2 regions of the Kitasatospora sp. NPDC048545 genome follow, and region 2 is predicted to be linked to the other one. Evidence: riboswitches for the same ligand, from Rfam matches in the RefSeq annotation. Region 2 holds a riboswitch; the other holds the start of a gene.

Region 1 (15,419 bases), on a different contig from region 2:
GGTCAGGCCCGGGGCGTAGCCGAGCGGTTCGGGCTCCAGCCGGGTGCCGAGGGCGGAGTCGAGCGCCCGGTGCGGGTCGTCGGCCGCCAGCAGCCAGGTGCGGTGTCCGCGCCGTGCGGCGTGCAGGGCGGTGGCGGCGGCCACCGCGGGCGCGCCCGCGTCACCGCTGACCAGGATGGTGCGTGTCGCCGTCATGCCGTCGACCCCCGTTCCGCCGTGTCAGCCCTCGGAGCGCGGCTTGCCGTCGGCGTCCTCGACGCGCTTCTTCAGTCCGGCCAGGGCGCGGTCGATGATGACCTTCTCGGCCTTGCGCTTGATCATGCCGAGCATCGGGATCTTGACGTCGACGGCGAGCTGGTAGGTCACCTCGGTGCGGCCGCCGGCCAGCGGCGCGAGGGTGTACGAGCCGTCCAGCGAGCGGAGCATCTGGCTGCGGACGAGGGTCCAGCCGACCTCGCGGTCGCCGTCCCAGGTGTAGGCGAGGACGTGCTCGTCGCGGATGGCGCCGGCGTCGAGCAGCAGCCGGACCTTGGCGGCGCGTCCCTCCTCGCCGGTCTCCAGGACCTCGATCTCCTTGACCTCACCGGTCCAGGCCGGGTAGGCGGCGAAGTCGGCGATCACGGCCATGACCGTGGCCGGGCTCGCGTCGATGGTGATGCTCGACCTGGTGTGCTCCGCCATGGAATGGCCCTCCGCGTCGTCCCTCTGCCTGCCGGCCCGGCCGGGGCGCCCTCGGCCCGGTCCGCCCGGAGCAGGCTATCGCGACCGGCGATCCGGTCGGCGGCACGGGCGGTGCTCCGCAGGCGGCCGCGGCCCGGCGGGCGCCGGGCGGCGGGGCATGCTACCGGCCGGTCACCGCGGGGCTGCCGTAGGGTGCCATTCGAACGACCTGGTCACGGCCTGGTCGGACCCGGCCGGGTGTGACACTTCGAACACCGGGGCCGACCCCCCTGGCCGAAGCTGCCTACCGGGCAGTAACGTCCTGCCGTCCCGCAGCGTCGCGAACGAGGAGCAGTCTTGCTCGACTTCAGCCTTCCGGCCCTCTACCAGGTACCGAGCGGCGGTAACCTCTCCGACCTCGTGCACCAGAACGCCGAGCGGCACCCGGACGTCGTGGTCCTCAGCCGCAAGGTGGACGGCCAGTGGCAGGAGTTGACCGCCGCCCAGTTCCTGGTCGAGGTGCACGCCGCAGCGAAGGGCCTGATCGCCACCGGCATCCGCCCGGGGGACCGCGTGGGCATCATGTCCCGGACCCGGTACGAGTGGACGCTGCTGGACTTCGCGATCTGGTCGGCCGGTGCCATCACCGTGCCGGTGTACGAGACCTCCTCCCCCGAGCAGGTGGAGTGGATCCTCGGCGACTCCGGCGCGGTCGCCGTGCTCACCGAGACCGACCAGCACCACGAGGTGGTCGAGGCGGTCCGCGGCCGTCTCCCGGAGCTGAAGCACACCTGGCAGATCGAGCAGGGCGCGGTCGCCGCGCTGGCCGAGGCCGGCCACGGGGTCTCCGACGAGACCGTCGCCGAGCACCGCGGGAGCGCCGACTCCGACTCGATCGCGACCATCGTCTACACCTCGGGCACCACCGGCCGCCCGAAGGGCTGTCAGCTGACGCACGGCAACTTCCTCGCCGAGTGCGGCAACATCGTCGAACGGCTGGCCCCGCTGTTCCGCACCGGCGAGAGCTCCGTCCTGCTCTTCCTGCCGCTGGCGCACGTGCTCGGCCGGATCGCCGAGATCGCCCCGGCGATGGCCCCGATCAAGCTCGGCCACGTCTCCGACATCAAGGACGTCACGGCCGAGCTGGCGGCCTTCCGGCCGACCCTGATCCTGGGCGTGCCGAGAGTCTTCGAGAAGGTCTACAACACCGCCCGCGCCAAGGCCCAGGCCGACGGCAAGGGCAAGATCTTCGACAAGGCCGCCGAGACCGCGATCGCCTACAGCCGGGCGCTGGACGCCGGCGGCGCCGGCCTGGTCCTGCGGATCAAGCACGCGGTCTTCGACAAGCTGGTCTACAGCAAGCTGCGCGCCGCGCTCGGCGGCCGCGCCACCCACGCCATCTCCGGCGGCGCCCCGCTCGGCGAGCGCCTGGGCCACTTCTACCGGGGCATCGGCTTCACCGTCCTGGAGGGCTACGGCCTGACGGAGACCTGCGCGGCCACCACCTTCAACCCGTGGGACAAGCCGAAGATCGGCACGGTCGGCCAGCCGGTGCCCGGCGCCTCGGTCCGGGTCGCCGAGGACGGCGAGGTCTTCTTCAAGGGCCCGCACGTCTTCACCGGCTACTGGAACAACCCGCACGCCACCGCGGACACGCTCAGGGACGGCTGGATGGCCAGCGGCGACATCGGCTCGCTGGACTCCGAGGGCTACCTGACCATCACCGGCCGCAAGAAGGAGATCATCGTCACGGCCGGCGGCAAGAACGTCGCCCCGGCCGTGATCGAGGACCGGATCCGGGCCCACGCCCTGGTCGGCGAGGTCATGGTGGTCGGCGACCGCAAGCCGTTCATCGCCTGCCTGATCACCGTCGACCCGGACTTCTTCCCCAAGTGGAAGGAGCTCAACGGCAAGCCCGCCGACGCCACCGTCGGCGACCTCGCCGAGGACCCGGACCTGCTCGCCGCCCTGCAGGGCGCGGTGGACGACGGCAACGCGGCCGTCTCGCACGCCGAGGCGGTCAAGAAGTTCCGCCTGCTGGACACCGAGTTCTCCGAGGAGAGCGGCCACCTGACGCCCTCGCTGAAGCTCAAGCGCAACCTCGTGCTGAAGGACTTCGCGGCCGAGGTCGAGGCCCTCTACAAGAAGTGACCACCGCAGCCGCAGGGCCCTGCCTCCTCCCGGAGGCAGGGCCCTGCGCCGTTCGGGGCCTCAGGCCGCCAGCAGCGAGGTCAGCCGCCCGGCCAGCAGGTCCCAGCGCCAGGAGCGCTCCACCCACCGCCGCCCGGCCTCGCCCATCCGCCGCCGCAGCTCCTCGTCGCGCAGCAGCCGCACGATCCGCTCGGCCGACGCCGCGGCCGAACCGCCGGGCACCACGTAACCGGTCTCGCCCTCCAGCACCGCGTCAGGTGCACCGCCGGAGTCCCCCGCGACCACCGGCAGGCCGGTCGCCGAGGCCTCCAGGTAGACGATGCCCAGGCCCTCGACGTCCAGGCCCCCGCGCCGGGTCCGGCAGGGCATCGCGAAGACGTCCCCGGCCCCGTAGTGGGCGGGCAGCTCCTCCCAGGGCACCGAACCGGTGAACCGCACCGAGTCCCGTACACCCTTGGCGTCCGCGAGCTTCTCCAGGTCCGCCCGGTACGGCCCGCCGCCGACGATCAGCAGCACCGCGTCCGGCACGTCGGCCAGGATCTGCGGCATCGCCTCGATCAGGGTGTCCTGGCCCTTGCGCGGCACCAGCCGGGAGACGCAGACCACGACCGGCCGGTCCGCGAGCCCGAGCCGGCGGCGGACCTCGGCGCCCCCGGAGCCCGGGTGGAAGGTCGACTCGTCCACGCCCGGCGGCAGCTGCACCATCCGGCCCGCGGCCCGCGGCCCGACGGCGGCGGCGATCCGGGAGCGGGTGTACTCGCCCAGGTAGGTCAGCACGTCGGTGCCCGCGCCGATCCGGCGCAGCAGCTGCCGGGAGCCCGGCAGCTGGGCCCAGGCGGCCTCGTGGCCGTGCGTCATGCCGAGCAGCCGCCCGGCGCCGGCCCGGCGCAGCGCGGGCGCCATCAGGCCGAGCGGGGCAGCGGCGCCGAACCAGACCGAGTCGCACTGCTCGGCGCGCAGGATCTCGGCGGCCCGCCGGGTGACCCGGGGTGTGGGAACCATCACCTTCGTCCGGTCCCGGATCACCGGGAACGGCTGCTCGGCGTCGAAGCGCCTCACCTCGCTGCCGTCCCGCCAGGTCGAGGCGTACACCACGATGCTCCCTGCGGGCTGACGGACGGCCATGTTGTGGACGAAGGCCTGGATGCCCCCCGGGCGGGGCGGGAAGTCATTGGTGACGATCAAGGTTCTGTGCATCAGGCCACGGCTCGCTCGGTCGGGGGGTGCGCGGTGTACCGCTGGGTGATCCGTACGATAGGTCAACACCATGACCCGCCGGGAACGGAACCGCGCACGGCAACCGTTTGACCCCCGGGTCAGTCCTAGTACGTGGGTCCGGAGGTCGGCCCCGGGGCCGCGGACACGACGGCCCCGGCGTCCGTCAGTACGACGCCTCCGGTGAGGACGTCCGAGACGAACGAGGGAGCGCAGTGGAATTGGCCCCGGCCACCGAGTCCGGTTCGTCGCGCGGCCGGCTCGGCCGCCCGCTCGGGGCGCTGGCCGCGCTCGGCGCGACCTGGGTGGCCACCCGCACCGTGCTGGTGCTGCTGATCACCGGCGTGCTGAAGTCACCCGGCGGCGACGTCACCGCCGACGTGTGGATGATCTACCACGCCTGGTACGGCGTGCTGCAGACCGGCACCTTCCCCTTCGACGACGTGACCTGGCAGTACCCGCCGGGCGCCGCCCTGGTGATCCTGCTGCCGGGCCTGCTGCCCTGGTCGTACCTGGTCTCGTTCTGGGTGATCTGCGGGGTCGCCGACGCCGCCGCGGCCGCGCTGCTGGTCCGCACCGGCCTGCGCCGGGGCCGGGCGCTGACCGGCGCCTGGATGTGGGTGGCGGGGGTCCCGCTGCTCGGTCCGATGATCTATAACCGCTTCGACGTCATCGTCACCGCGGTCACCCTGGCCGGCCTGCTGGCACTGATCCGCCGCCCGGCGGTCGGCGGGCTGCTGCTGGGCCTGGGCGGCATCGTCAAGGTCTGGCCGCTGCTCGGCCTGATCGGCATCCCCTCCGGCCGCCGCACCCGCCGTTCCTGGACACTGGCGGGGGCCACCGCCGTCTCGATCGGCTTCCTGCTGGCGGCCGGCATGAACGGCGCCTTCGACTTCCTGGCCTTCCAGAAGGACCGCGGCATCGAGGTGGAGTCGGTCGGCGCCCTGCCGCTGCACCTGGCCCGGATCGCCGGGGGCTGGGACGGCCGGGTCACCATGAACTACGGCTCCCCCGAGATGCTCGGGCCGTGGGTCGGCGTGATCAGCAAGGTGATGATGGCCGGCACGGTGCTGGGCTTCCTCTGGCTGCTGCTGTGGCGCTTCACCTCGAAGCGCCGCAACGCGGCCACCATGTACGACGCGGCGCTGTGCGCGCTGCTGATCTTCGTGGTGACCAGCCGGGTGATCAGCCCGCAGTACCTGGTCTGGCTGGTCGGCGTCGCGGCGGTCTGCCTGACCGTGCGCGGCACCAGCCAGCGGCCGGTGGCGCTGCTGATCCTGATCGCCTGCCCGCTGACGCTGGTCGAGTTCCCGACGATGTTCACCCAGGTCCTGGCCAGCGACCCGCTCGCGATCACCGTGCTGGCCCTGCGCAACCTGCTGCTGGTGGCCGCCGCCGTGCTCTCCTGCGTCCGGCTGTGGCGCTCCACCCGCGGCGAGGCACCGCTGCCGCCGACGGTGGTGCTGGACCGGGACCCGGCCGCGCTGCCGGCCGCGGGCTACCCGGTGCGCCCGGGCATCGCGTACGAGCAGGACCTGCTGGACGGCATCGACCACCCGGGCGCGCCGGCCGAACAGCGGCGCTGAACCGGCCACGCCGGGCCGGGCCCGAGCAGGAGGGCCGGACTCCGGCCGTCGGTTCCGGCCGTCGGCCTCAGTCCTTCAGCGCCGCCACCTCGGCCTGCCAGAGCCTGGCGAACTCGCCGAGGCCGACGCCCAGTTCGGCGCGCAGCAGCCGGTCCGTACGGCGCTCGCGATCCTCGTCCGTCCCGTCGGCCGCGCCGACCGCCCGGTAGAAGGCGACCAGCCGCTGCGGCCCGTAGCGGCGGGCGATCAGCTCGCAGGCCAGCCAGGACTGCTCGTAGGCCTGGGCGATGCCGGCGGCCCCGGCGGCGAAGTCCCGGTCCTCGGGCAGGTCGGCGGGCAGCCGCCCGGCGGCGACGTCCCGGGCCAGCTCGGGGGCGATCTGCTGCGGGCTGCGGCCGGAGTCACGGTAGGCGGTCCAGTCGGCGACGCCCTCGGAGAGCCACAGCGGCGTCCAGGCCCGGGTGTCGGACCTGGTCGCGACGTGGGTGGCCTCGTGCGTGATGACCACCTGCCGGCCGAAGTCGCTGAGGCGCCCGTACGCCTCGGGGTTGACCAGCACCCGGTCCGCCGGGGTGTGCCGGGGCGCGCCGGGGGCGGCCACAGTGACCGCCGCCATGCCCGCCCAGCCCGCCGGGTCGACCTCCAACAGTCGCGCGAACTGCTCCTCGGTGGCGGGCAGTTCGAGCAGCAGCCGACCGGCCCACGCCCCGCCCCAGACCTCCTCGACGGCCGGTACCGCCCGGTCCCCCACCGCGACCAGTCCGGCCGGGTCGGGTCCGTCGGCCGACCCGAGCACCAGGCAGTGCGCGCCCGGCGCCGACCGTACGGGGCCGAAGTCCCAGAGCGCCGGCGGCCCGCTCGCACTCTCCTCGCGCTCGACCCGCCAGCCGTCCTGGGCCCCGGTCAGCGCGATCCGGCGCGGGTACACCACGGGGTCGTCGTCGTACCCGGCGATCCGCACCACCAGGTCGGCCGCGGCGGTCAGCCGGTCCGGCCCGCCGCCCGCGGCGAGCACCAGGTTGCGGTACGCCGCCCCGACCACCGGAAGCCCCGAACGGGCCGGCAGCGAGCGTGCCCGCTCCGCCAGCACCGCGGCCACCTCGGCGCGCCGATCGGCCGCCTGCCGGGCCGGTGCCGCCGCCGGGGCGACCGGCGGCAGCGACAGCTGGGCCAGCCCGCCGGCCGCGAGCAGCAGCGCACCCCGCCGCGACAGCGCGCGACGGGGCAGGTCTATCGGGTGCGGCCCGTGGGGGCCGGACGTCGAGGCGCTCAGAGCCGGACCACCCCCGAGACCGGCATGGCGTTGACGCTCTCGTAGCGGACCTTGGCGCCCGGGTAGGGGGCGTGCACGATCACGCCGCCGCCGGCGTACATGCCGACGTGGTGCATGTCCCGGTAGAAGATCACCAGGTCTCCCGGTCGCGCTTCGGAGAGGTTGATCCGCCGGCCGGCGTACGCCTGGGCCTGCGAAGTGCGCGGCAGGGTCACTCCGGCCTGCCGCCAGCTGTAGTACATCAGACCGGAGCAGTCGAACGCGCGGGGCCCGGTGGCTCCGTAGACGTACGGAGCCCCGACCATCCGCACCGCGGCGGCCAGCGCGGCCGCCCCGCGCTCGGAGGCGGCCGGGGCGGAGCCGAGGTCCAGCCGGTCGGTGCCGCGGGTGGCGCGCTGCTCGGCGTCCCGGGCGTCCTGGGCGGTCATCCTGGCCCGTTCGCCGGCGCCCAGGCCGTTGAGCAGCTTCTGCGCCTCGGCGAGCCGCTGCTGGATCTGCTGCTTGTTGTCGGCGAGCGAGCGGCGGGCCTCGTCCAGTTCGGCGAGCTTGCCGGTCGCCTCGACGCGCCGCTGGTCGAGCCGGCGCTCGCGGGCGACCAGCTCGTGCAGCGTCTCATGCTGCCGCTGCGCCTCCTGGCCCATGGTCCGGGCCCGGGCCAGGTACCCCGCCGGGTCGGAGGACAGCATCAGCTGGGCGGCCTGGGCCATCCCTCCGCCGCGGTACTGCGCCCCGGCCACGGTCGCCAGACTGCCGCGCAGCTCGTTGAGCTGGTCCTGGGCGACGGCGATCTCGCCCTGGAGGATCGTGGTCTCGCCCTGGAGGCGCCGTTGGGCCTCCAGGGCCGCGTTGTACTTCTCGGACGCCTGCTCGGCCTCCTCGTAGAGCTGCTCGACCTGCGCCTTGACCTCCTTGCGGTCGGTCGGGTCCGGGCTGCCGGGAGCGGCCTGGGCGCTGCCTCCGGTCGCGACGCCGAGCGCGGTGGTGGCGGCCGCCGTCAGCACCAGTGCGCGGGCGAGCAGTTGGGAACGGCGGTGCACGGGCATGGCGGCAACGGCTCCAATCCGGCGGCTCGGCCCCGCCGCCGCCCCACTGCGGGCGGCCGTCGAGCGGGAGTCCGGTGGCAGACGTTAGCGAGTCCGGGCAAGCGAGTCCAAACCCCTCCGGACCCGAATATTTGACTCCTAATCGGACATCAGCCCGAGCAGCCGGAAAAGCCGCAGGCCCGGCCTTCCGTGATGGAAGACCGGGCCCGGAGGCGCCGAGCGGGGATCAGACCCGCACGATGCCGCTCAGCGGCATGTTGGTGACGGCCTCGTAGCGGACCGACGCACCCGGCTTGGGAGCGTGCAGCACCTGGCCGTTGCCGGCGTAGATGCCGACGTGGTGGGCGTCCCCGAAGAAGATCAGGAGGTCGCCGGGCTGGGCCTGGGACAGGTCGGTGCCGATCCGGGTGCCGGCGTGCGCCTGCTCCTGCGAGGTGCGCGGCAGCGAGACGCCGACCTGGTTGAACGCCCAGACCATCAGGCCGGAGCAGTCGAAGGAGCCCGGGCCGGTGGCGCCCCACACGTACGGGCTGCCGACCTTGGAGGCCGCGGCGGAGAGCGCGGCGGCACCGCGCGAGCTGCCGGGGGCCGGGAGCGCGCCGGCCGGCGTGGACGAGGGCGCCGACAGGTTGGTGCGGCTGTTGTCGCGCGAGGCGCGGTCGGCGGCCTGCTGCTGGGCCTTCGCGGCGTCGGCCTGGGCCTTGGCGTCGGCGGCGGCCTTCTCCTCGGCCGCGCGCAGCGCCTGGCGCTCCTGCTCGGTCAGGGTGTTGAGCAGGTCCTGGGCGGCCTTCAGCTTGTTCTGGACCTCGTCCTTGGAGGCCTTCAGCTGCTGGGTGGTCGACTCCAGCTCGGCGAGCTTGCCCTGGGCCTCGGCGCGGTCCTGGTCGAGCTTGCGCTGCTGCTCCTGGAGCTGCTTCAGCTGGTTCTTCTGGGTGTCACCGGCCTGGTTCAGCGTGCCGGCCTGGGTGAGGAAGTTGTCCGGGCTGGACGAGAACATCAGCTGGACGGTCGGGGATATGCCGCCGTTGCGGTACTGCTCCCCGGCGATCTGGGCCAGGCCGCCCTGCAGGTCGGTCACCTGCTCCTGCTGGCGGGCCACCTGGTCCTGAAGACCGGAGACCTGCTTCTCCAGCGTCTGCTGCTTCTCCTGGGCGGCGTTGTACTGCTCGGTCGCCACCTCGGCCTGCACGTTGAGCTGGTCGACCTGCTCCTTGACCTGGTCCTTGGTCGGCTGCGGGTCGGCGTGCGCGCCGGACTGCGCGGAGAGGGCGACGGCTGCGGCAGCGACACCGGTCAGGATCGAGACGCGGGCGCGGCCTGCTGGCTTGGGACGACGATGGGACGCCACGAAGGCGGGCTCCTTCTTCCTACGTCCGCCTACCGGGTGAGCTGACGGGTTCGGGCCGGAAGCATGCCCTACGACGCCTCACGGCCGTTCCACCGGCCGACCTGGCGCCGATTCACCCCGGAGGAACGTGGTTCCCCGGCTCCGCTGCGCAGCGCCCCCGCTTGCTGGGCTCCCCTGTCGGGCAGTCGCTTCGACCTGCCCCGCTGCCTCGCGAACTCGACGGTGACCACCGCTGCCACCCTGGCTGGGTGATCGACACTGCGGTGCTCTGGGGCATGACCCTAGTAACTGAACCGTGATCGGTTCAAATCCTTGTCAGAAAAAAGACGGAAGATTACCCAAGTTCCTTTGTGAAAATGACCGATGGTGACCATTGCCGTACGCAAGGCTGATCAGGTCTCACCCGTTGGTCGCAAAACGCTCGAAAACCTGAACACCACCCCCGACGGGGGTGGTGCGGATCACAGGGGCCGGTCGAACCTCTCCGGCGTGTCGGGCCGTCAGACCCGGCGGATCGTGTTGATCGGCATCGCGTCGGCCTTCATCACCTTCACCACGTCACCGGTGTGCGGCGCGTGGACCACCATGCCGTTGCCGATGTACATCCCGACGTGGTGCATGTCGCCGCCGTAGATGACCAGGTCGCCGGGCTGCGCCGCGGCCAGCCCGGGCACCGCGGTGCCGTAGTGGCCCTGCTCCTGCGAGGTGCGCGGCAGCGAGACGCCCGCCTGACCGTACGCCCAGAGCATCAGCCCGGAGCAGTCGAAGGTGCTCGGCCCGGTGGCGCCCCAGACGTACGGGGAACCCTGCTTGCTCATCGCCTTGGCCACGGCCACGGCCGCGTAGCCGCTGGCCGGCGGCAGGTTGCTCAGGTCGACCCGGTCGCTGCCGCGCGAGGCCCGGTCGTCCTGCGCCTGCTGGGCCTTCAGCGCGGCGCGGTCGGCGGCGCTGAGCGAGTTCAGCAGGTCCTGGGCGGCCTGCAGCTTGGTGTTGACGTCCGCCTTGGCCTGGTTCAGGTCCTTGGTGGTGGTGTCGAGGGAGGCCAGCACGGCGGCGGCCTCGGACTTCTCCTGGTCCAGCCGGCGCTGCTGGTCCAGCAGCCCCTTGAGCGCCTCGGCCTGGCTGGCGCTGGCCTGCTGGACGGTGGAGGCCTTCTGGAGGTAGCCGGACGGGTCGGAGGAGAGCATCAGCTGGACGGAGGGGTCGATGCCGTTGGTGCGGTACTGCTCGCCCGCGACCTCGGCCAGCCCGCCCTGCAGCTGGGTCATCTGCTCCTGGCCGCGGGCCACCTGGTCCTGCAGCTGGTCGGCCTGCTTGCGCAGCTGGTCGGACCGCTCCTTGGCGCCGTTGAACTTCTCCGCCGCCTGCTCCTGCTCCTCCTGGAGCTGGTCGATCTGCGCCTTGACGTCCGTCTTGTTCGGCTGCGGCGCGGCGTGCGCGGCCACCTGGGCCGAGAGGGCGACCGCGGTCGCAGCGGCAGCGGTGAGCACGGAGACCCGCGCGCGGCTCGGCTGCTTGGGACGGCGGTGGGAGGCCAAGAGACCGGCTCCTTCTTCCAACGGACTCACCCGATTGGATGAGATTCCGGAAAATAGGTTTGACGCCAGACCCTAGTGCGGATCTACCGGTTTTGCCACTCCCCCGAAGGCGTGAACTCCGTTTCCCACACCGACTTCACCGGACCCGCACACCACCGCGAAACCGGCGCTGAGCAGGCGTCATCCCGCCCGGCCCGGTTCAGGGCCGGGCCAGCCGGTTCAGCAGCAGCACCGACGCCACCGGGCGCGCGCCCGCCTTCCGCACGCCCTCCGCGACCTCCCGGTCGGCGGACACCACCACCACCGGACGGCCCTGCGGCTCCGCCCGCACCAGGCGGCGGATCAGCTCGTCCGCGGTCTCCCCGGTCCGGCTGAACCGCACCCGGACCCCGCGCGGCGGCGCCATCATCACCGGGACGTCCAGGTCCTGCCCGTCGAACACGCAGGTGACCTCCGCCTGCGTGCGCTGCGCCAGCATCGCCAGCCCGCCCAACAGCCGGATCCGCTGCTGCTCCAGCGGCAGCGTCGGATAGCCGGTCTTGGTCACGTTGTAGCCGTCCACCACCAGGTGCACCTGCGGGATCGCCAACAGCTGGTCCAGCAGCGCCGGGTCGTCCTCGGCCAGCCCCCGCCGGGCCACGTCGTGCGGGGAGGCCGCCCCCGGCACCACCGCCTCCACCAGGTCCGCCGGGCGGATCTGGGAGACCGGCAGCGCCAGCTCCCGCTGCAGCCCCTGGGCCGACTGCAACATCGTGTCCAGCAGCAGCCGCAGCCTCATGTCCTCGACACTGCGCCCCTCGCGGGCGGACCGGCGGCCCTGCTCGGCGGCGGTCTCCAGCTCGGAGACCCGGTGCTTGAGCCGCCGCGCCTCGGTCTCGGCGGCGCTGCGCTCGGCCGCGCCCTGGGCCTTCAGGGCCTCCAGCTCCCCGGCCACCCGGCGCGTCTCCGCCTGCGCCCGGCGGGTGTCGCTCTCCAGCGACCGCACCTTCTTGCGCAGCGACTCGGCCTCCCGCCGGACGCCCTCGGACTCCGCGCGCTGACGCTCCAGGTCCGCCCGCGCGGCGGCCCGCACCTCGGCCAGCTCCGCCTGCAGCTTCTCCACCAGCCGGGACGCCTCGGCGGCCGCGTCCTCGGCGCCGGCCCGCTCGGCCTCCTCGCCGACCTCGGCGACCAGCCGGCTCCAGCCCGCCGAACGCACCAGGTAGGCGGCGGCCGCGACGTCCATCGGATCGGCGGCGCCCGGGACGCTGCCCGACTCCAGCGCCCGCACCAGGTCCGGCTGCCCCAGCCGCAGCCGTTCCGCTATCCGCACCCGGAAGGCCGGCTCCGCCTCCAGCGCGGCCGCCAGCGCCGTGGCCGCGTACTTGGCCCGCCGCGCCGGGGTGAACTTCACGTACTGACGCAGGCTCTGCGGGAGCTCACCCGGCGGCAGGCCGCCCAGCGCGTCCGAGGCCAGCCCGACCACGCGACGGCGCACCCCCTCGGGCAGCGGCCGGTCCAGCTTCTCGACGGCGCGCTCCGTGGCGGGGCCGGAGAACCCGGGGAGTTCCGAGGGGGTCGGGGAGCCGGCCGCGTCGGAGGCACCGGACGAGGCGCCCTCCGCCGCGAAGCCCTCCGCACCGCCGTGCCCGGACCCGCCGACCCCTGGCTCGCCGGCTGCGGGCACGGCGCTCTCCGCCGGTCCCGTCCCGGCGTCCGGCGTCTGCGCAGCGGGCCGAAGCCCCTGCGCTTCGCCGGGCTCCTTCGCTGCGTCCACCACGTCCTCGGCTCCGATCCTGTTTCCGGCTGGGTACGGCCGCGACTGCCCCCTGTCGTCACGCTCCGTGTGTCTTGTCTGTATTGTCCCGTGCGGCGGACGGGCGCGCCGCGCACCGCCCGCCGCACCGCGGTGATCAGCCCTGCTCGGTCGGGGCCTCCGCGCCCTCGGCACCCGGACGGGCCACCAGCTCGACCTGGTCCACGGCGTTGCACCAGCGGCAGCGCACCGACTCGACGGTCTCGCTCAGCACCTCGGTCTCCTCGACCTTGGAGTCGCCGGCGAGGTCGAAGTGCAGGAACTCCGTCACCCGCGCGGTGCGGGTCACGTCGAAGCGGGTGAGGTTGCCGCACAGGGTGCAGCGCCAGCGCGTCTCGGCGGTCAGGGCGGGGACGGTCATCGGGGGTCCTCTCGGGTGGTCCCTGCGTGGGCTAGGCGCTCCCCCCGGAGCCCCGGCGTCGGCGGCGGGAGGCGGGAATGCCCGCGCCAAGCCTATTGCCTGGGGCAACCATCGCGACCACCGGTCAGCGGAATAGCGGGGCTAGTCCACCTGCCGTAAACCGCCGTGTCACCAGCGGCGCCCGGAGGGATGCTTGGCCGCATGGCGCTCGCGGCCCCCGACCACACCGCCGAGCGGGGAGACCGGCCGGAGGCGGCCGCCCCGGCGGTCACCTACGCCCTGATCGCGGTCAACACCCTGGTCTTCCTCCTCGGTCCGGCCGCCGGGCTGAATCCGCTGTACGGCACCGGCCAGACCCGGGTCTGCGCGGAGCAGCGGTACGAGCAGCGCTGGGGCGCCGTCCCGGCCGAACTCCTGACCGGACGATCGCTGACCACCGAACAGCTCGCCGAGGCCCCCGACCCGGTCCCCGGCTGCCCGGCCGCTCCGACGCCGGGCAAGCACCCGGCGCTGTCCGCCCTCACCGGCCTCTTCCTGCACGCCGGCTGGCTGCACCTGCTCGGCAACCTGCTCTTCCTCCACGTCTTCGGCCCCACCGTCGAACGGCGGCTGGGCCGCGCCCGGTACGCCGTCTTCTACCTGGCCGTCGGCAGCCTGGCCGCGTACGGCTTCGCGCTCGCCGAGGCGCACTCGCCGGATTCCACCCGGGTCCTCATCGGCGCCTCCGGCGCGATCTCCGGCGTCCTGGGCGCCTACCTGCGCTTCCACCCGCGCGCCCGGGTGACGACCCTCGTCCCGCTGCTGTTCTTCCTGCCGCTGCGCTTTCCGGCCTGGCTGGTGCTCGGCCTCTGGTTCGCCCTGCAGTGGTGGTCGGTGCACGCGGCGGGCCCGGGGGTGGCCTACCTGGTCCACGTGATCGGCTTCTCGGCCGGGTTCCTCTACGCCTGCACCGTGGTCCGCCACCCCCCGAGACGACCCGGCTGACGCCCGATACGCTGGCGGCACCCCACAAAGGAGCCGGAACAGTGATCACCGCCATCGTCCTGATCAAGACCAGTGTCGACCGCATCCCGGAGATCGCCGAGGCCATCGCCTCCATCGAGGGCGTCAGCGAGGTCTACTCGGTGACCGGTGGGTACGACCTGGTCGCGATGGTCCGGGTGCGCCGTCACGACGACCTGGCCGAGGTCATCCCGGGCCGGCTCAACAAGGTCCCGGGCGTGGCCCACACCGAGACCCAGATCGCCTTCCGCACCTACTCCCAGCACGACCTGGAAGCGGCCTTCGCCCTCGGCCTGGACGAGTAGCGGGGCCTCCGGCTCAGCCCTCTCGGCGGCCGCGGTCGACCTGCACCGTCGCGACGCAACGCCCGCCCTCGTTGCGGTAGTTCCACGCCGCGCCCTCCGTGACCAGCTCGCGGACGGCGGTCAGGAAGCGGTCGACGTGCTCGTCCGGAGTCCCGGCTCCGAAGCTGACCCGGATCGCGTTCAGGCTGCGCTCGCCCGGCAGCGAGGGCTCCGGCGCACCACACTCGGAGACCGGACCGGGCGCGACGTCCTCGTCCCCGAGCAGGGTGCGCACCAGCGGGTGGGCGCAGAACAGGCCGTCGCGCACGCCGATGCCGTACTCGGCGGACAGCGCGGCCGAGAAGTGCGAGCTGTTCCAGTCCCGGACGACGAAGGACAGCACGCCCACCCGCGCCGAGCCGGCGCCGAACAGGTTCAGCACCCTGACCTCGGGGATCTCCGCCAGCCCGGCCGTCAGCCGGTCGACCAGCTGCCGCTCGCGGGCCTCCAGCGCGTCGAAGCCGGCCTCGCTCAGTGCGCGGCAGGCCGAGGCGATCGCGTAGGCGCCGATGACGTTCGGCGAACCGGCCTCGTGCCGGGCCGGGCCGGTGTGCCACTCCACGGCCACCGAGCCGTCCGTCTCCCGGGCCACCGTCCGGGTCGCGCCGCCGCCGGCCAGGTACGGCTCGGCCGCGTCCAGCCAGTCCGCCCGGCCGGCCAGCACCCCGGCGCCGAACGGCGCGTAGAGCTTGTGGCCGGAGAAGGCGATCCAGTCGACGTCCAGCTCGCGCACCGAGACCCGGTGGTGCGGGGCCAGCTGGGCGGCGTCCAGCACCACCCGGGCGCCGTGCCGGTGCGCGGTCCGGGTCAGTTCGGCGACCGGCCACAGCTCGCCGGTCACGTTGGAGGCACCGGTGACGCAGAGCAGCTTCGGGCCTTCGGGGGCCTGGGCGAGGGCGGCGTCCAGGGCGGCCACCGCCCCGGCCCGCGAGCGCGGCGCGCGCAGGTAGGTGACATCCAGTCCGGCGTGCGCCCAGGGCAGCAACGAGGCGTGGTGCTCGGTCTCGAAGGCGAACACCCGGGTGCCGGCCGGAACCGCGGAGGCCAGCAGGTTGAGCGAGTCGGTGGTGGCCCGGGTGAAGACCACCTGGTCGCCCTCGCGC
Region 2 (15,419 bases):
GGAACTGGACCGCGACGAAGCGCTTGCCGTCGGCCGGGTGGGTGTACTCGTCCGCGCCGTCGGGGTTGTCGACCACCTTCACCAGCGTCACGTCGGCGGTGTCGGCCGGGTCGTTGCCCTTGAGCGCGATGGTGTCGCCGACCTTGGCGGGGGCCTTGGCGGCGTCGGCGGGCTTGCCTCCGGCCGGCGCGGCCGCGTCCGGTGCGCCCCCGGCCGGCTTGGCGGCGTCGGAGCCGGCCGCGGCCGTGGTCTGCTTCGCCTCCGTCGAGACGGAGGAACCGCCGGTGGAGTTGCAGGCCGTCGCGGAGAGCGTCACCAGTGCGGCGCCCAGCAGCAGCGCGGCGGTGCGACGGGTGGTGGAGCGGCGGGCGTTCGCGGACATGGGTGTCTCCCGGTGATCGGTGGTTTCCCTGCGCCGCCCCCGTTCGGTGGCGACGGAGAGATCACACCACCCGAGCGTGAACTCTGTCAACGAGATTTCACAAAAGAGCTCCGTTCACATGTGAACTCGGATCGAAAGGTGCGTCGCTATGCTGTGTGGTCACAGCCGACCCCGCCGCGCGGCCACCCCCACCGAAGGAGCCCCCGTGCCGGACCGCCCCGAAGTGACCGCCGTCGAGATCGCCCGGCTGGCCGGCGTCGGCCGCGCCGCGGTCAGCAACTGGCGCCGCCGCCACCCCGACTTCCCCCGCCCGGTCGGCGGGACCGACGCCAGTCCGACCTTCGCGCTCGCCGACGTCGACTCCTGGCTGCGCGCCCAGGGCAAGATCGCCGAACTCCCGCTGCTGGAACGGGCCTGGCAGCTCGTCGACACCCTCCGCGACCCGGCCGGTCACCCCGCCGCCCCGCTCGTCGAGGCGGGCGCCCTGCTCCTGCTGCTCCACCGCGCGCCCCAGCGCTGGGCCGAACTCGCCGGCCAGCCCGACACCCGGCTCGCCCTCGCGCTGCCCCGGGCCGTGGCCGACATCACCGTTCACGCCTTCGGTCCGGACGGCGCCCACCTCCTCGGCCTCCCCGGTCTGCTCGGCAGCACCCAGCTGGACCTCGCCCGGCTGCTCGCCGCGCTCGCCGCCGACGCCGGCCCGGCCGGCGCGTACGAGCAACTGCTCACCCGTCACGCCGAGGCCAACACCCGTCTGCTCAGCCCCACCCCGCCGGAGGCCGCCGAACTGCTCGCCGCCGTCGCCGGCGTCCCCGCCACCGTGCTCGACCCGGCCGTCGGCCTCGGCTCGGTCCTGCTCGCCCACCCGCCGACCACCGGCCGCTACGGCCAGGACGCCGACCCGGTCGCCGCCGCCCTCGCCCGGCTCCGGCTCGCCCTGCACACACCCGCCGGCGAGCCCGGCCCGCTCCCGCTCGACCTGCGCACCGGCGACGCCCTGCGGGCCGACGGCTACCCCGGCGACACCTTCGAGGCCGTGCTCTGCCAGCCCCCGTACAACGAACGGGACTGGGGCCACGACGAGTTGCAGTTCGACGCCCGCTGGCCCGGCGGTCTCGTGCCACCGCGAGGCGAGTCCGAACTCGCCTGGGTGCTGCACTGCCTCGCCCACACCCGCCCTGGCGGACTGACCGCCCTGCTGCTCCCGCCGACCGTCGCCGCCCGGCGCTCCGGCCGCCGCATCCGCGCCGAACTGCTCCGCTCCGGCGCGCTGCGCGCCGTCATCGCGCTGCCCGCCGGCGCCGCCCCGCCGTACGGCGTCCCGCTGCACCTGTGGGTGTTGCGTGCGCCGAAGCCGGGGGACGACTTCCGCCAGGTGCTGCTGCTCGACGCCGGATCGGCACCCCCGGCCGGGGCCGCGGGGGCGCCGGCCCCCGAGGGTGGCCGGGGCAAGGTCGACTGGCCCGAGCTGCGCCGCACCGTCCTGGGCGCTTGGCGGGGCTTCGACCTGTCGGCCCGCGAGGGGCTGCCGGTCCCGGCCGACCGCCCCGGCGTCCACCGGGCGGTGGCCGCCATCGATCTGCTCGACGACGAGACCGACCTCTCGCCGGCCCGGCACGTCCCGCCCGCCGCCCCGCTCGGTGGCGCGGCCGAACTCTCCCACCTCGGCAGCCGGTTGGCCGAACTCCTCGCCGACCTGGCCGACCCCGCCACGCTGCTGCCGCAGCCGGTCGCCGCAGCCGGTGCCGGGGCCGGTGCTGCAGCCGGTGCCGGTGCTGCGTCCACCGGTGTGGTCACCATCGGCGAACTGGTCCGCGGCGGCGCGCTGGAGGTGTACTCCTCCGGGACCGGCGCCGCCACCCGCCCGGCCGGGACGGGTGCGGGTGCCGCCGGAGCGGCGGGTGCGGGCGGCGCGGGTACCGGTACGGGCAGTGCGGGCGGCGGTGGGGAGGTCGTCCCCGTGGTCACGGACCAGGACCTCGCCACCGGTGCCGAGCCCAGCGCCGTCCTCGCCGGCGGAACCGGCCCCGCCGGGGACGTCCGCACCCGGCCCGGCGACGTCCTCGTCCCCGCCCTCGGCGGCGGCACCGCCCGCGTCGTCCCCGCCGAGGGCCCGCTGGTCGGCGTCGCCCTCGGCCGCCAGCTCCACCTGCTGCGACCCGACCCGGCCGCCCTCGACCCCGAGTTCCTGGCCGGCCACTTCCGTTCCGCCGTGGGCACCCGGCGCGCCGCCAGCCACGCCACCACCACCGCCCGGCTCGACATCCGCCGCGTCGAACTGCCCCGGCTCCCGCTCCCCGCCCAGCAGCGGCTCGGCACCGCCTTCGCCCGCCTCGCCGCCTTCGACACGGCCCTCGGCCGGGCCGCCGCCCTCGGGCGCACCCTCGTCCAGGGCGCGACGGACGCGTTGGCGACGGGCACCCTGGCACCGCCCGTCGACTGAGGTGACGCGCGCTCAGCAGCCCTCCCCGGGAAGGGTGACGGCGGCTCAGTAGCGGGGCGGTACCGGGGCGATACCGATGCGGCACCGGGCGGACGGAAGGCCTCCGGGCCGACCGGACCGGGCGGTACGGTGTGCTGAACCGTTCGCACCGCCACCGGTGCCGGCCGTCACCAGCTCAGGAGCGCGCATGTCAGGGCAGTACCCCGGGCAGTTCGGGCCGCCGCCCGGCGGCACTCCGTACCGGCCGGGCGGGATGCCGGGGGCGGTGCCCGCGCCGAGTGCGGTGCCGGGGGCGGCGGTCGGGGCGGCGTCGATACCCGGCCGGTTCGGGACGCCCGCGCGGGTGGCGTGCGCGGCGGCCCCGCTGCTGACGTTCGGCCTGCTCGGTGCGATCCCTTCGCTGCTGCTCGCGGTCCGGCGCAGACGGGCGTACGACGTCCTCGGCGCGGTGGTGTTCTGCGCCCTGCTGCTGACGATGATCGTCTCCGCCGGCATCTCGGGCTCCCTCAAGGACCCGACCGCCGACGTCACCGGCCAGATCACCCTGGCCGTGCTGTGGCTGACGCCGACGGCACACTTCCTGCTGATGGACCGCCGTGCGGTCTGGGAAGCCGGCCGGCGGCCCGAACCGCAGGCGCCGTACCCGTCGCCCTACCCGGCGCCGACCGCCTCGCCGTACGCCGGGCCGAGTGCCTCGCCCTACGCGGCGACCGCGCCCGGGTACGGGGTCCCCGTACCGGCCGGCGGGCCCGCTCCGACCACGCCCACCGCACCCCCGGCTCCCGCCGCGCCCGCCACCCCGGCCCCCGGCACCGCCCACGACCTGCGCGAACTCGGCGACCTGCTGCGCCGGCAGGCCCGCGAGGACCGGCCGTGACCGTCACCCGGCTGATCGCCGGCCGCTACCGGCTCACCGAGAAGATCGGGCACGGCGGCATGGGCCAGGTCTGGGCGGCCCAGGACGAGCGGCTCCACCGCCCCGTCGCGGTCAAGCTGCTCCGCCCCGAGCACCTGCTCCCCGGCGGCACCGGTCCGGGCAGCGGTCCCGCCGGTGGACGGAACCGGCACGGCGACGAGTTGAGCCGCCGCTTCCTGCGCGAGTGCCGGGTCACGGCCGCGCTCGACCACCCCGGCCTGGTCACCGTCTTCGACGCCGGAGAGGACGAGGGCGAGCTCTACCTCGTCATGCAGCGCATCCCGGGCGTCAGCCTGGCCGACCTCATCGCCGAGGACGCGCCCTTCCCCGTCGAACGCGCCGTCGCCGTCGCCGCCCAGCTCTGCACCGCGCTGAGCGCCGTCCATGCCATCCCGGTGGTCCACCGCGACCTCAAACCCAGCAACGTCATGGTCCGCGAGGACGGCCGCACCGTCCTGCTCGACCTCGGCATCGCCACCGCCCTCGACACCGAGGCCACCCGCCTCACCCTCACCGGCGTCCCCGTCGGCAGCCCCTCCTACATGGCCCCCGAACAGGCCCTCGCCGCGACCACCGACCCCCGCAGTGACCTCTACGCGCTCGGCTGCCTGCTGCACGAGATGCTCGCCGGCGAGGAACCGTTCCGGGCACCCACCGCGCTCGGTGTCCTGCGCCGACACGTCGACGAACCACCCGTCCCCCTCCGGGAGTTGCGCCCCGACGTGCCGCAGTCGCTGGAACGGCTCGTCCTCGACCTCCTCGCCAAGCGCCCCGCCGACCGCCCCGCCGACGCCCAGACCGTGTACGGGCGGCTGCTCCCGCTGCTGCCCCCGGCCGCAGGCACCCCGCAACCCCGCTACGCGCCGCTGCCCGACCCGGTACGGCCGTACCGCTTCCCGCACCAGCCGCAGCCCGCTGCCGCGGCTGCCGCCGAGGCCGTGCCGCCGGTCCGCTCGGAGCCGCGCCCCTTCCTGCGCACGCCCGTCCCGGCCGCTCCTGCGGTCCCGCCCGCACCCACCACGCCACCGCCGTCGCTCCCCGACCTGGGTGCCCAGTGCGCCCGCCTCTCCGACCTCGTGGACGCCGGCCACCACACCGAGGTGCTCGGCCTCGCCGCCCACCTGCTGCCCCGCGCCGAAGCCGAACTCGGCGACGCCGCACCCCTGGTGCGCACCATCCGCACCATCCATGCCCGCACCCTCCTCCACGAGGGCCACCCCCAGCAGGCCCTCGTCGAGTACCGCCGCCTCGCCGCCACCGCCGACGGCGGCCCGCACGGCCCCCAAGGCCTCGACCACCGCTACCGCGCCGCCATCTGCCTCGCCCGGCTCGGCCACGGCGCCGACGCCCTCGCCGAGTACCAGGCCCTCCTCGTCGCCCACACGGCCCGCCTCGAATCCGGCCTCGACACCGACCCCGAGCGCAGCTACGACCTCCGCGAGCGCATCGGCCTCCACCTCGCCGCCACCGGCGACCCCCAGAACGCCTGGCAGTGGCTGCTTCCCCTGCTGCTCGAACGCGAACGCCGCGACGGCCCCCACCACCCCACCGTCCGCCGCCTGCGCGAATCCCTCTCCACCCTCCACCCCCACCACCCCACCCCCTGGCCCCCGTCCCCCCGCTGACCCGCGGCCCGCGGCCCGCGCCCGGAGCCCGGAGCCCGGAGCGGGAAGTCGGCGGATCCGACGTCCGGTGCGGCCTCCGTACCCGTCGCCGAGTGCCCCGCCGCCGGAGAGCGGGCCGATCCCCCGGGGGCCTTCTCCTCCGCAGGGGCCCCTGGGACCGGGCGGAGGCGCTCGGGAGCGGGACATCGGTGGGGCCGACCCCGGGCGTGCGGGGAGACGGGCGGGGCGGTACTCCTTCGTACCCCCGAGCGCTGTGCCGGCCTGCCGGCCCTCGTGGAGCGTGCCGGGCGCCGGGCGCCGGGAGCGCAGGAAGTCGGCGGGGTCGACGTCCCGCCCGTGTGGGGATGCCGGTCTGCCAAGGCCTTCGGCCCGGCCCGCGGTGGTGATGCCGGGCAGGTGCACCGGGCGCTTCCGGCGCGTGCCCCGGCCCGGGCGGTGGCGCTCGGGAATGGGACGTCGGCCCGGCCGGCGGGTCCCCGTGCCGGGCGAGGCCGTCGGGGCGGCCTGTCCGAGGCTGTCGGGGAGGGTGGGGTGACGGCCGTGGTGGGTGGTGGCGGGCGGGTAGGTTCGGAGTGTGACGACGAATGCTCCGGGCGCCAAGTTGATTCTGCTGACCACCACCCACCGGGTGGCTCCCGGTTTGCTGGCGTGGCCGGCGTGGGAGGCGCTGCGGTCGGCGGGGCGGGTGCTGGTGGGGGACGACGGGCATCCGCAGGTGGCCGCGGTGCGGCAGGCCGGGGTCGCGGTGGAGGTGGCGCCGGCCGGGTCGGTGCCCGCGCTGGCGCGGTTGCTGACCGGGCAGCCGGCCGGGGCCGGGGCGACGGTGTGGCTGGGCGGCCCGGACGGGGATCCGGGGCTGACCGACGCGCTGGCGCGGCTGGCGGTGGAGCGGGCGGGTGAGGTGCCGGAGATCGAGGTGCTGCCGGGTTCGTACGACCTTCCGGGGTCGCGGCTGCTGGACCTGGTGACGGTGATGGACCGGTTGCGCTCGCCGGGCGGTTGCCCGTGGGACGCCGAGCAGACGCACGAGAGCCTGGTGAAGTACCTGGTCGAGGAGGCGTACGAGCTGGTCGAGGCGATCGAGGAGGGGGACCGGGACACGCTGCGCGAGGAACTGGGCGACGTGCTGCTCCAGGTGTTCTTCCACTCCCGGATCGCGGAGGAGCACCCGACGGAGCCGTTCACCGTCGACGACGTGGCCGGTGACATCGTCGAGAAGCTGATGTACCGGCATCCGCACGTGTTCGGTGACGTCGAGGCCGGTGGCGCCGCCGAGGTGGAGGCGAACTGGGAGCAGCTGAAGGCGGCGGAGAAGGCGGACCGCGAGTCGGTGCTGGACGGTGTGCCGGCCGGGCTGCCGTCGCTGGCGTACGCGGCGAAGCTGGTGTCCCGGGTGCGCCGGGCGGGCTTCACGGGGGTTCCGGACGAGCCGTACGAGCTGCCGGACGCGCTGACCGCGGAGTCGGCGGGCGGGCTGCTGCTGGCGGTGGCGCAGCGGGCGCACGACGCAGGGGTGGACGTGGACGCGGCGCTGCGCTCGGCCGCGCGCGGGTACCGGGACGCGGTGCGCGCGGCCGAGGGCCTCAAGCCGGAGTAGGGCTCCGGCCCTGCCGGAGGGCGGGGCACAGGCCGGACGGGCGGGGCCGGGCGGAGGCCGGGGGCCCGGGCTGGGCCCCGGGTGCTCAGGCCGCCCGGGCGGCGGTCTCGACCGGGTGCCGCTGCGGCGGGACGAGTTCCCCGATGGCCTCGCCGACGAGGACGACGAGTTCGGCGAGCCGTTCCAGGTCGAGGTGGTCGGGCAGGTCGGCGAGGGAGACGATGCGCTCGCCGTCCGGGCCCGCGACGGCGAAGAGGTCGATCGGTCCGAGGTGCTTCTCGGCGGTGTCGACGAGGGCGGCGACGTCGCTGGGGCGGCGGATGTCGCCGGACACGCCGACGACGGGGCAGCCCGTCCGGTCGAGTTCGGCGGCGAGGTCCTCGGCGATGCCGACGTGCTGGTCGGCGATCAGCATTCCGGCGGCGCCGGCCGCGGCGAACCGGCGGGCGAGGTCGGCGCCCGACCCGCCGTCGAGTACCGCGATGACGACGACTGACCCGCTGACCCGCATGGCCTGCTCCTCCCTGTGGGCGACACCGCACCGGCGCCCACGCGTACTGCGGAGGATCGTAGGCAGTTCCTGACCCTCCGCAACAGGGATTACCCCTCAGGTGACCAGGCTCACGCCCGCCGTCCGGCCAAGAGCTTTCCAAGAGCTGTCCACGGACCGTCCACGGGTCGTCCACGGAGCGTTGGCGCGCCCGTCGCACGCCGTTGTCGGGGGAGTCGCGCGCCGTCGGCGGAAGGGGGCGCGCACCCACCGGATACGGTCGTCCCATGCCAGCTCAGCCCGACTCCGCCCGGTCCGCCGCAGTGCCGTCCGACGACCCCGCCCGGCCCGCGGGAGTGCGGCCCGACGCCGCCGCTCCGCAGCTGTTCACCTGGGAGTTCGCCGCCGACCCGTACCCCGCCTACGCGTGGCTGCGCGAGCACGCCCCGGTGTACCGCACGACGCTGCCGAGCGGTGTCGAGGCCTGGCTGGTGACGAGGTACGCGGACGCCCGGCAGGCGCTCGCGGACGGCCGGTTGTCGAAGAACCCGGCGCACCACAGCGAGCAGGCGCACCGCACCGGCCGGGTGGGCATCCCGGGGGAGCGGCAGGCGGACCTGATGACGCACCTGCTGAACATCGACCCGCCGGACCACACCCGGCTGCGCCGACTGGTGTCGAAGGCGTTCACCCCGCGCCGGGTGGCCGAGTTCGAGCCGCGGGTGCAGCAGCTCACCGACCGGCTGATCGACGGCTTCGCGCAGCGCGGTTCGGCGGACCTGATCCACGAGTTCGCCTTCCCGCTCCCCATCTACGCGATCTGCGACATGCTGGGCGTGCCGGCCGAGGACCAGGACGACTTCCGCGACTGGGCGGGGATGATGATCCGGCACGGGGGTGGTCAACGCGGCGGCGTGGGCCGGGCGGTGAAGCGGATGCGGGCGTACCTGCTGGAGCTGATCCACCGCAAGCGGGCGGACCTCGGGGACGACCTGATCTCGGGTCTGATCCGGGCGAGCGACCACGGTGAGCACCTGACCGAGAACGAGGCCGCGGCGATGGCCTTCATCCTCCTCTTCGCGGGCTTCGAGACGACCGTGAACCTCATCGGCAACGGGACGTACGCGCTGCTGCGCAACCCGGAGCAGCGCCGGTCGCTGCAGGAGTCGGTGGCGCGCGGGGAGAGCGCGCTGCTGGAGACGGGGATCGAGGAACTCCTGCGCTACGACGGGCCGGTGGAGCTGGCGACCTGGCGGTTCGCGACGCGCCCGCTGACCATCGGCGGGGTGGACATCCCGGTGGGTGATCCGGTGTTGGTGGTGCTGGCCGCCGCGGACCGCGATCCGGCCCGGTTCTCGGACGAGAACACCCTGGACCTGGCCCGGAAGGACAATCCCCACCTGGGGTTCGGGCACGGCATCCACTACTGCATCGGCGCTCCGCTGGCCCGTCTGGAGGGGCGTGCCGCGCTGGCGACGCTGCTTTCCCGGCTGCCGGATCTGCAACTCGCGGAAAGTCCGGAGAATCTGCGGTGGCGCGGTGGCCTGATCATGCGTGGACTGCGGGAACTCCCGGTCGAATTCAGTCCGGAGAGCCGCGCCCCGCACACGCCTCCGCACTCCCCTTACGCGTCTCCGACAAACTGACACAAGGTGACGAAACGGCGGGCGATGCACTGGCGGAGCGTCGCCCGACGCCCTTCCGGCGGGGTGTGAACGGCCATCAATCCAGACATGGCGGCGCCGTTGGTAGGCGATCGGACACGTGCCGTAATTTCTGTGTGATATCGGTGATATGAGCTTGTGATCGGTCTGAGGATCTGTCTAGTCTCCCTGGAGTTCGCAGCTGCGGACCTCGTGCGCGGAACGCCGAATCCTGCCCGCCGCGCCACGGGAAACCGACCAGACCCTGGGCAGGGGCGGGGGAACCAGGTTTGTTGCCGTCCCCACGGCTTGGGGTGAAGCCGCCCGAGCGGAATCGTCCGCGCACGGCGGCCGGGCCACCTCCCGGTCCGAACCCGACAGCTCACCTCGCAGGCGTGCGGAGAGGGACCTCCTCATGCTGTTCGTTGGATCTGGCCGCCACCGTCGTCGCACTCAGACCGAGAAGGCCATCGCCGTCGCCGGTGTGGCCGGCGTCGGACTCGCGATGCCGCTCCTCACCGCCACCGGCGCCTCCGCCGCCCCCGCCTCCACCTGGGACGCCGTCGCCCAGTGCGAGAGCGGCGGCAACTGGGGCATCAACACCGGCAACGGCTTCTACGGCGGCCTGCAGTTCACCTCCAGCACGTGGAAGGCGTACGGCGGCACCGCCTACGCGCCGCAGGCCAACCAGGCCAGCAAGGGGCAGCAGATCTCGGTCGCCGAGAAGGTGCTCGCCGCGCAGGGCCCGGGCGCCTGGCCGGTCTGCTCCGTCAAGGCCGGCCTGAGCAAGGGCGGCGCCCCGGCGTCCGTCGACACCTCCTCGGACGCCAAGCCCCAGTCCGCCCCGCAGCAGCAGACGCCCAAGCGCCAGGCCCAGAAGCCGGTCGAGAAGCCGGTGCAGACGCCCGCGCAGAAGCCGGTCGAGAAGCCCGCGCAGAAGCAGGCCCCGAAGCACGCCGCGCCCGACCGGGCCGAGAAGCCCGTCGACCAGTCGGCGCAGCAGTACGCCCCCAAGCACGCGGCCCAGCCGGCCCCGGCCGCGCAGACCGGCCACGACTACACCGTCCGCTCCGGTGACACCCTGTCGTCGATCGCCACCGCCCAGGGCGTGTCCGGTGGCTGGCACGCGCTCTACGACGGCAACCGCGGCACGGTCGGCGGCGACCCGGACCTGATCATGCCCGGCCAGGTCCTGCACCTCGGCTGAGCCCGTCCGCACCGGCACCGGCCCGGTGCCGGGGTGCGAAGAGGGGGGTCGGCACCGCCGGCCCCCTTCGTCCGCATTCGCCCGGTCCGGTGGGACAAGCTGGGACAAGCAGGTGAACTACCGGTGGGTAGTGGGGCCACACGCTGAGACGGGACCGAGGCCGACGTGGTCCCGGGAGCCCGGGCGGTTAGGCTCTGGTCCGTAACGACTCCGCAATCGTCCCGCTGACAGCGCCACCGTCAGTTGGACCCTGCTTCCGCAAGGAGATGCCTCGTGCCGTCCATCGATGTCGTCGTAGCCCGTGAGATCCTCGACTCCCGCGGCAACCCCACGGTCGAGGTCGAGGTCGGCCTCGACGACGGCAGCACGGGTCGTGCCGCTGTCCCCTCGGGTGCCTCCACCGGTGCCTTCGAGGCGCTGGAGCTGCGCGACGGTGACAAGAACCGCTACTTCGGCAAGGGCGTGGAGAAGGCCGTCCTGGCCGTCATCGAGCAGATCGGCCCGGAGCTGGTCGGCTACGACGCCACCGAGCAGCGCCTGATCGACCAGGCCATGCTGGACCTGGACGCCACCCCGGACAAGTCCTCGCTCGGCGCGAACGCCATCCTGGGCGTCTCGCTGGCCGTGGCGCACGCCGCCTCCGAGGCCAGCGACCTGCCGCTGTTCCGCTACCTGGGCGGCCCGAACGCGCACGTCCTGCCGGTCCCGATGATGAACATCCTCAACGGCGGCTCGCACGCGGACTCCAACGTCGACATCCAGGAGTTCATGATCGCCCCGATCGGCGCGGAGTCCTTCTCCGAGGCCGTCCGCTGGGGCGTCGAGGTCTACCACACCCTCAAGGGCGTGCTGAAGGAGCGCGGCCTGTCCACCGGCCTCGGCGACGAGGGCGGCTTCGCGCCGAACCTGGACAGCAACCGCGAGGCCCTGGACCTGATCACCGAGGCCATCCAGAAGGCCGGCTACGTGCCCGGCCGCGACATCGCGCTGGCCCTGGACGTCGCCGCCTCCGAGTTCTACAAGGACGGCGCCTACCAGTTCGAGGGCAAGGCCCTGTCGGCCGCCGAGCTCATCGAGTACTACGCCGAGCTGGTCGCCGCCTACCCGCTGGTCTCCATCGAGGACCCGCTGGACGAGTCGGACTGGGACGGCTGGAAGGCCATGACCGTCAAGCTGGGCGACAAGGTCCAGCTGGTCGGCGACGACCTGTTCGTCACCAACCCGGCCCGCCTGGCCAAGGGCATCGAGACCGGCACCGCCAATGCGCTGCTGGTGAAGGTGAACCAGATCGGTTCGCTGACCGAGACCCTGGACGCCGTCGAGCTGGCCCAGCGCAACGGCTACCGCTGCATGATGTCGCACCGCTCCGGCGAGACCGAGGACGTCACCATCGCCGACCTGGCCGTCGCCACCAACTGCGGCCAGATCAAGACCGGTGCCCCGGCCCGCTCCGAGCGCGTCGCCAAGTACAACCAGCTGCTGCGCATCGAGGAGATCCTCGACGACGCCGCCGAGTACGCCGGCCGCGGCGCCTTCCCGCGCTTCAAGCACGAGGGCTGAGCACCCGCGCCAGCGCACGCCTGACCGGTGCCCCGCCGTTCACCCCGTAGGGTGGACGGCGGGGCACCGTCGCGACCAGGAGGGGATACGGGAGATGGCAGGATGGAGGATCCCGGGCTTGGCGGCCCGGCCTCGGTTCACGAGCCGGGCGACCGTCCTCGTCCTGGTGCTCTGCTCGCTGGTGGCGATCCTCGCCTACCCGACGCGGCAGTTCATCTCCCAGCGCGCCGAGATCTCCGCCCAGCGGGCGAAGGCCGACCACGCGCGCCAGCAGGTCGAGCAGCTGCGCCGGGACAAGGCCCGCTGGCAGGACCCGGAGTACGTCAAGGCGCAGGCGCGCGCCCGGCTGCACTACGCGGTGCCGGGGGAGACCCCGTACATCGCGGTCGACCCGGCCGGCCAGACCTCCGCCAAGCCCTCCTCCTCCGCCGGCGCCCCGGCCACCGGCGCGGCAGCCGGTCAGGCGAACGCCGCCAAGCCCTGGTACGCCAGCATCTGGGACTCGGTCGACGCCGCCGACACCGCCGCGTCGGCCCCCTCCACCCCCCTTCCGCTCCCGCCGTCCTCCGTTGGAGACACCTCCCCCCATGACCACTGAGAACCACCCCACCGTCTCCGACGCCGACGTCGCGGCGATCGCCGCCCAGCTCGGCCGGGTGCCGCGCGGCCTGCGCGGCGTGGCGCACCGCTGCCCCTGCGGGAACCCGGACGTCGTGGAGACGGCACCCCGGCTGCCGGACGGCACGCCGTTCCCGACGCTGTACTACCTGACCTGCCCCAAGGCCGCCTCGCTGATCGGCACCCTGGAGGCGGACGGCGTGATGAAGGACCAGACCGCCCGGCTCGCCGAGGATCCGGAGCTGGCCGCGGCCTACCAGGCGGCGCACGAGGACTACATCGCCCGGCGCGACGCGATCGAGGTGCTGGAGGGCTTCCCGAGCGCCGGCGGCATGCCGGACCGGGTGAAGTGCCTGCACGTGCTGGTCGGCCACTCGCTGGCGGCCGGAGAGGGCGTCAACCCGCTCGGCGACGAGGCGATCGGCATGCTGGAGGCCTGGTGGGCCAAGGGCCCGTGCGTCTCCCCGGCCGAGGTGCAGGCCGCCGGTGAGCGGGTCGGCCGCAACCGCGCCAAGGACCAGGACCACGAGGCGGTGATCGCCGCCAAGCAGCAGAAGACCGCCGAGCGCGCCGCCAGGAAGCGCGCCGCGGAGGACGCCGGGCAGGACGCGACGGCCGCGGACGCCGACGGGCAGCAGGAGTCGCGGTGACCATGACCCGGGTGGCCGCGATCGACTGCGGCACCAACTCGATCCGGCTGCTGGTTGCCGACCTGGACCCGGAGACCGGGGAGATCACCGACCTCGACCGCCGGATGATCGTCAACCGGCTGGGCCAGGGCGTGGACCGGACCGGCCGGCTGCACCCGGACGCGCTGGCCCGCACCTTCGCGGCCTGCCGGGAGTACCAGGAGATCATCTCCGGCTTCGGCGTCGGCCCGGAGCGGGTCCGCTTCGTCGCCACCAGCGCCTCCCGGGACGCGGAGAACAGCGACGAGTACGTCAAGGGCGTGCGCGACGTCCTGGGCGTCGAGCCCGAGGTGGTGAGCGGCGAGGAGGAGGCGCGACTGTCCTTCCTGGGCGCCACCAAGGAGTTGACCGGCGGCCGGTTCCCGGCCCCGTACCTGGTCTTCGACCTCGGCGGCGGTTCGACCGAGTTCGTGCTCGGCACGGACGACGTGCAGGCGGCCCGCTCGGTGGACATCGGCTGCGTGCGTCTCACCGAGCGGCACTTCGACGGCGCCGAGCTGCCCTCCGAGGAGCAGATCGCGCTGGCGCGGGCGCACGTGCGGGCTGAGCTGGACAAGGCCGAGGAGGTCGTCCCGCTGACCGGCGCGGCCACCCTGGTGGGCCTGGCCGGGACGGTCACCACGGTGTCCGCGATCGCCCAGGGGCTGCCGGGCTACGACTCGGAGGCGATCCACCACTCGCGGGTCAGCCGGGAGCGCGTCGCCGGGATCGCGCGCGAGCTGCTGGCCGCGACCCACGCCGAGCGCGCGGCCATCCCGTCGATGCACCCGGGCCGGGTGGACGTGATCGCGGCCGGGGCGCTGGAACTGCTGGAGATCATGGAGCGGACCGGTGCCGCCGAGGTGGTCGTGAGCGAGCACGACATCCTGGACGGGATCGCCTGGGGTATCGCCTCCTGACCCGCTGCGGGGCTTACCCGACCGGCCCTGGCGCCCCTTCCGGGGAGCCGGGGCCGGGGCGCGCCCGGGTGCGTGCGAGAAAGTTCGTGAATTTCTTCACATGGCGATAGGGTCATTCGTCACACCTGCTCGCCCGCTACGTCCGAATTGTGGGACCGAAGGCTTCCCGGTCGCCGGGCCCGCTGGATCGCAGGTCAGGGCTCGCCCGAGGTTTGAAAATCGAAATAACGCGCGGGAACCCGGGCACTGTGCGGATCGTTGCTGCTCAGCAGGGTAGTGCTCCGGCGCACGTTCACCGGGGGGTGCGGAGGGGTGTGAGCACCCGCGCCGGGGCCGGTTTTGCGGCCGCGCAGTGTAGCACGGGGTGTCCATGAGCTTGTGACCGGGCTCACGAAGGCTGCTCCGGACGGTGCTGGATACTTTCGGATATGAGCACCACGGAGCGTCCTCGCATCCTCATTGTCGGCGGTGGTTACGTCGGCCTGTATGCCGCGATGCGCATCCTCAAGAAGATGCGCTACGGCGAAGCGACCGTCACGGTCGTGGACCCGCGGTCGTACATGACGTACCTGCCCTTCCTCCCCGAGGCGGCCGGCGGCAACGTCGCGCCCCGCAACCTCGTCGCGCCGCTGCGCAGCGCCCTCAAGCAGGCGGAGGTGCTGACCGGGTCCGTCACCGGCGTCGACCACGCCCGCAAGGTCGCCACCATCCAGCCGGCGGCCGGCGACAGCTACGAGCTGCCCTTCGAGTACCTGGTCGTCGCGACCGGCTCGGTCTCCCGCACCTTCCCGATCCCGGGTCTGGCGGAGAACGGCATCGGCATGAAGACGGTCGAGGAGGCCATCGGCCTCCGCAACCACGTCATGGCCCAGCTCGACAAGGCCGAGTCCACCACGGACGAGGAGGTCCGCCGCAAGGCCCTGACCTTCGTCGTCATCGGCGGTGGCTTCGCCGGCATCGAGACGATCGCCGAGATCGAGGACATGGCGCGCGACGCGTCCAAGCTGTACCGGACCGTCAGCCGCGACGACATGCGCTTCGTGGTCGTCGAGGCCGCCAACCGCATCCTCCCCGAGATGGGCCCGGACCTCGGTCTGTGGACCAAGGAGAAGCTCGAGGAGCGCAACATCGAGGTCTACATCGAGACCTCCATGGACTCCTGCGTCGACGGCCACGTCGTTCTGAAGAACGGCATGGAGACGGACGCCTCCACCATCGTGTGGACGGCCGGCGTGAAGCCCAACCCGGTGCTCTCCGAGTTCGGCCTGCCGCTGGGCCCGCGCGGCCACGTCGACACCGCGCCGACCCTCCAGGTCCAGGGCTTCGACTACGTCTGGGCCGCCGGCGACA

What was found. Region 2 has a riboswitch for cyclic di-AMP ahead of AB0D10_RS23090 (transglycosylase family protein). Riboswitches for the same ligand answer to the same signal wherever they lie in the genome.
Region 1: it holds a riboswitch for cyclic di-AMP, as region 2 does, so the genes downstream of both, AB0D10_RS30360 (NlpC/P60 family protein) here and AB0D10_RS23090 (transglycosylase family protein) in region 2, are expected to answer to the same signal.

What each region holds. Positions count from the first base shown of each region.
Region 1 is NZ_JBEZIQ010000038.1:52,184-67,602, reverse strand. Features, by position in the region: gene AB0D10_RS30395 (ArsA-related P-loop ATPase) at 1-195, opposite strand, end outside; gene AB0D10_RS30390 (SRPBCC family protein) at 220-681, opposite strand; gene AB0D10_RS30385 (AMP-dependent synthetase/ligase) at 1,018-2,811, shown strand; gene AB0D10_RS30380 (glycosyltransferase family 4 protein) at 2,872-4,008, opposite strand; gene AB0D10_RS30375 (glycosyltransferase family 87 protein) at 4,242-5,612, shown strand; gene AB0D10_RS30370 (hypothetical protein) at 5,680-6,702, opposite strand; gene AB0D10_RS30365 (NlpC/P60 family protein) at 6,882-7,928, opposite strand; gene AB0D10_RS30360 (NlpC/P60 family protein) at 8,155-9,276, opposite strand; cyclic di-AMP (ydaO/yuaA leader) riboswitch at 9,287-9,440, opposite strand; gene AB0D10_RS30355 (NlpC/P60 family protein) at 9,777-10,814, opposite strand; gene AB0D10_RS30350 (NYN domain-containing protein) at 11,014-12,315, opposite strand; gene AB0D10_RS30345 (hypothetical protein) at 12,707-12,970, opposite strand; gene AB0D10_RS30340 (rhomboid family intramembrane serine protease) at 13,172-13,954, shown strand; gene AB0D10_RS30335 (Lrp/AsnC ligand binding domain-containing protein) at 13,996-14,277, shown strand; gene AB0D10_RS30330 (aminotransferase class V-fold PLP-dependent enzyme) at 14,291-15,419, opposite strand, start outside.
Region 2 is NZ_JBEZIQ010000024.1:123,376-138,794, forward strand. Features, by position in the region: gene AB0D10_RS23055 (DUF4352 domain-containing protein) at 1-382, opposite strand, end outside; gene AB0D10_RS23060 (N-6 DNA methylase) at 588-2,825, shown strand; gene AB0D10_RS23065 (hypothetical protein) at 3,013-3,702, shown strand; gene AB0D10_RS23070 (serine/threonine-protein kinase) at 3,699-5,366, shown strand; gene AB0D10_RS23075 (MazG family protein) at 5,941-6,963, shown strand; gene AB0D10_RS23080 (SDR family NAD(P)-dependent oxidoreductase) at 7,049-7,474, opposite strand; gene AB0D10_RS23085 (cytochrome P450) at 7,741-9,099, shown strand; cyclic di-AMP (ydaO/yuaA leader) riboswitch at 9,343-9,506, shown strand; gene AB0D10_RS23090 (transglycosylase family protein) at 9,512-10,303, shown strand; gene eno (phosphopyruvate hydratase) at 10,577-11,863, shown strand; gene AB0D10_RS23100 (septum formation initiator family protein) at 11,982-12,461, shown strand; gene AB0D10_RS23105 (DUF501 domain-containing protein) at 12,433-13,131, shown strand; gene AB0D10_RS23110 (Ppx/GppA phosphatase family protein) at 13,134-14,069, shown strand; gene AB0D10_RS23115 (NAD(P)/FAD-dependent oxidoreductase) at 14,498-15,419, shown strand, end outside.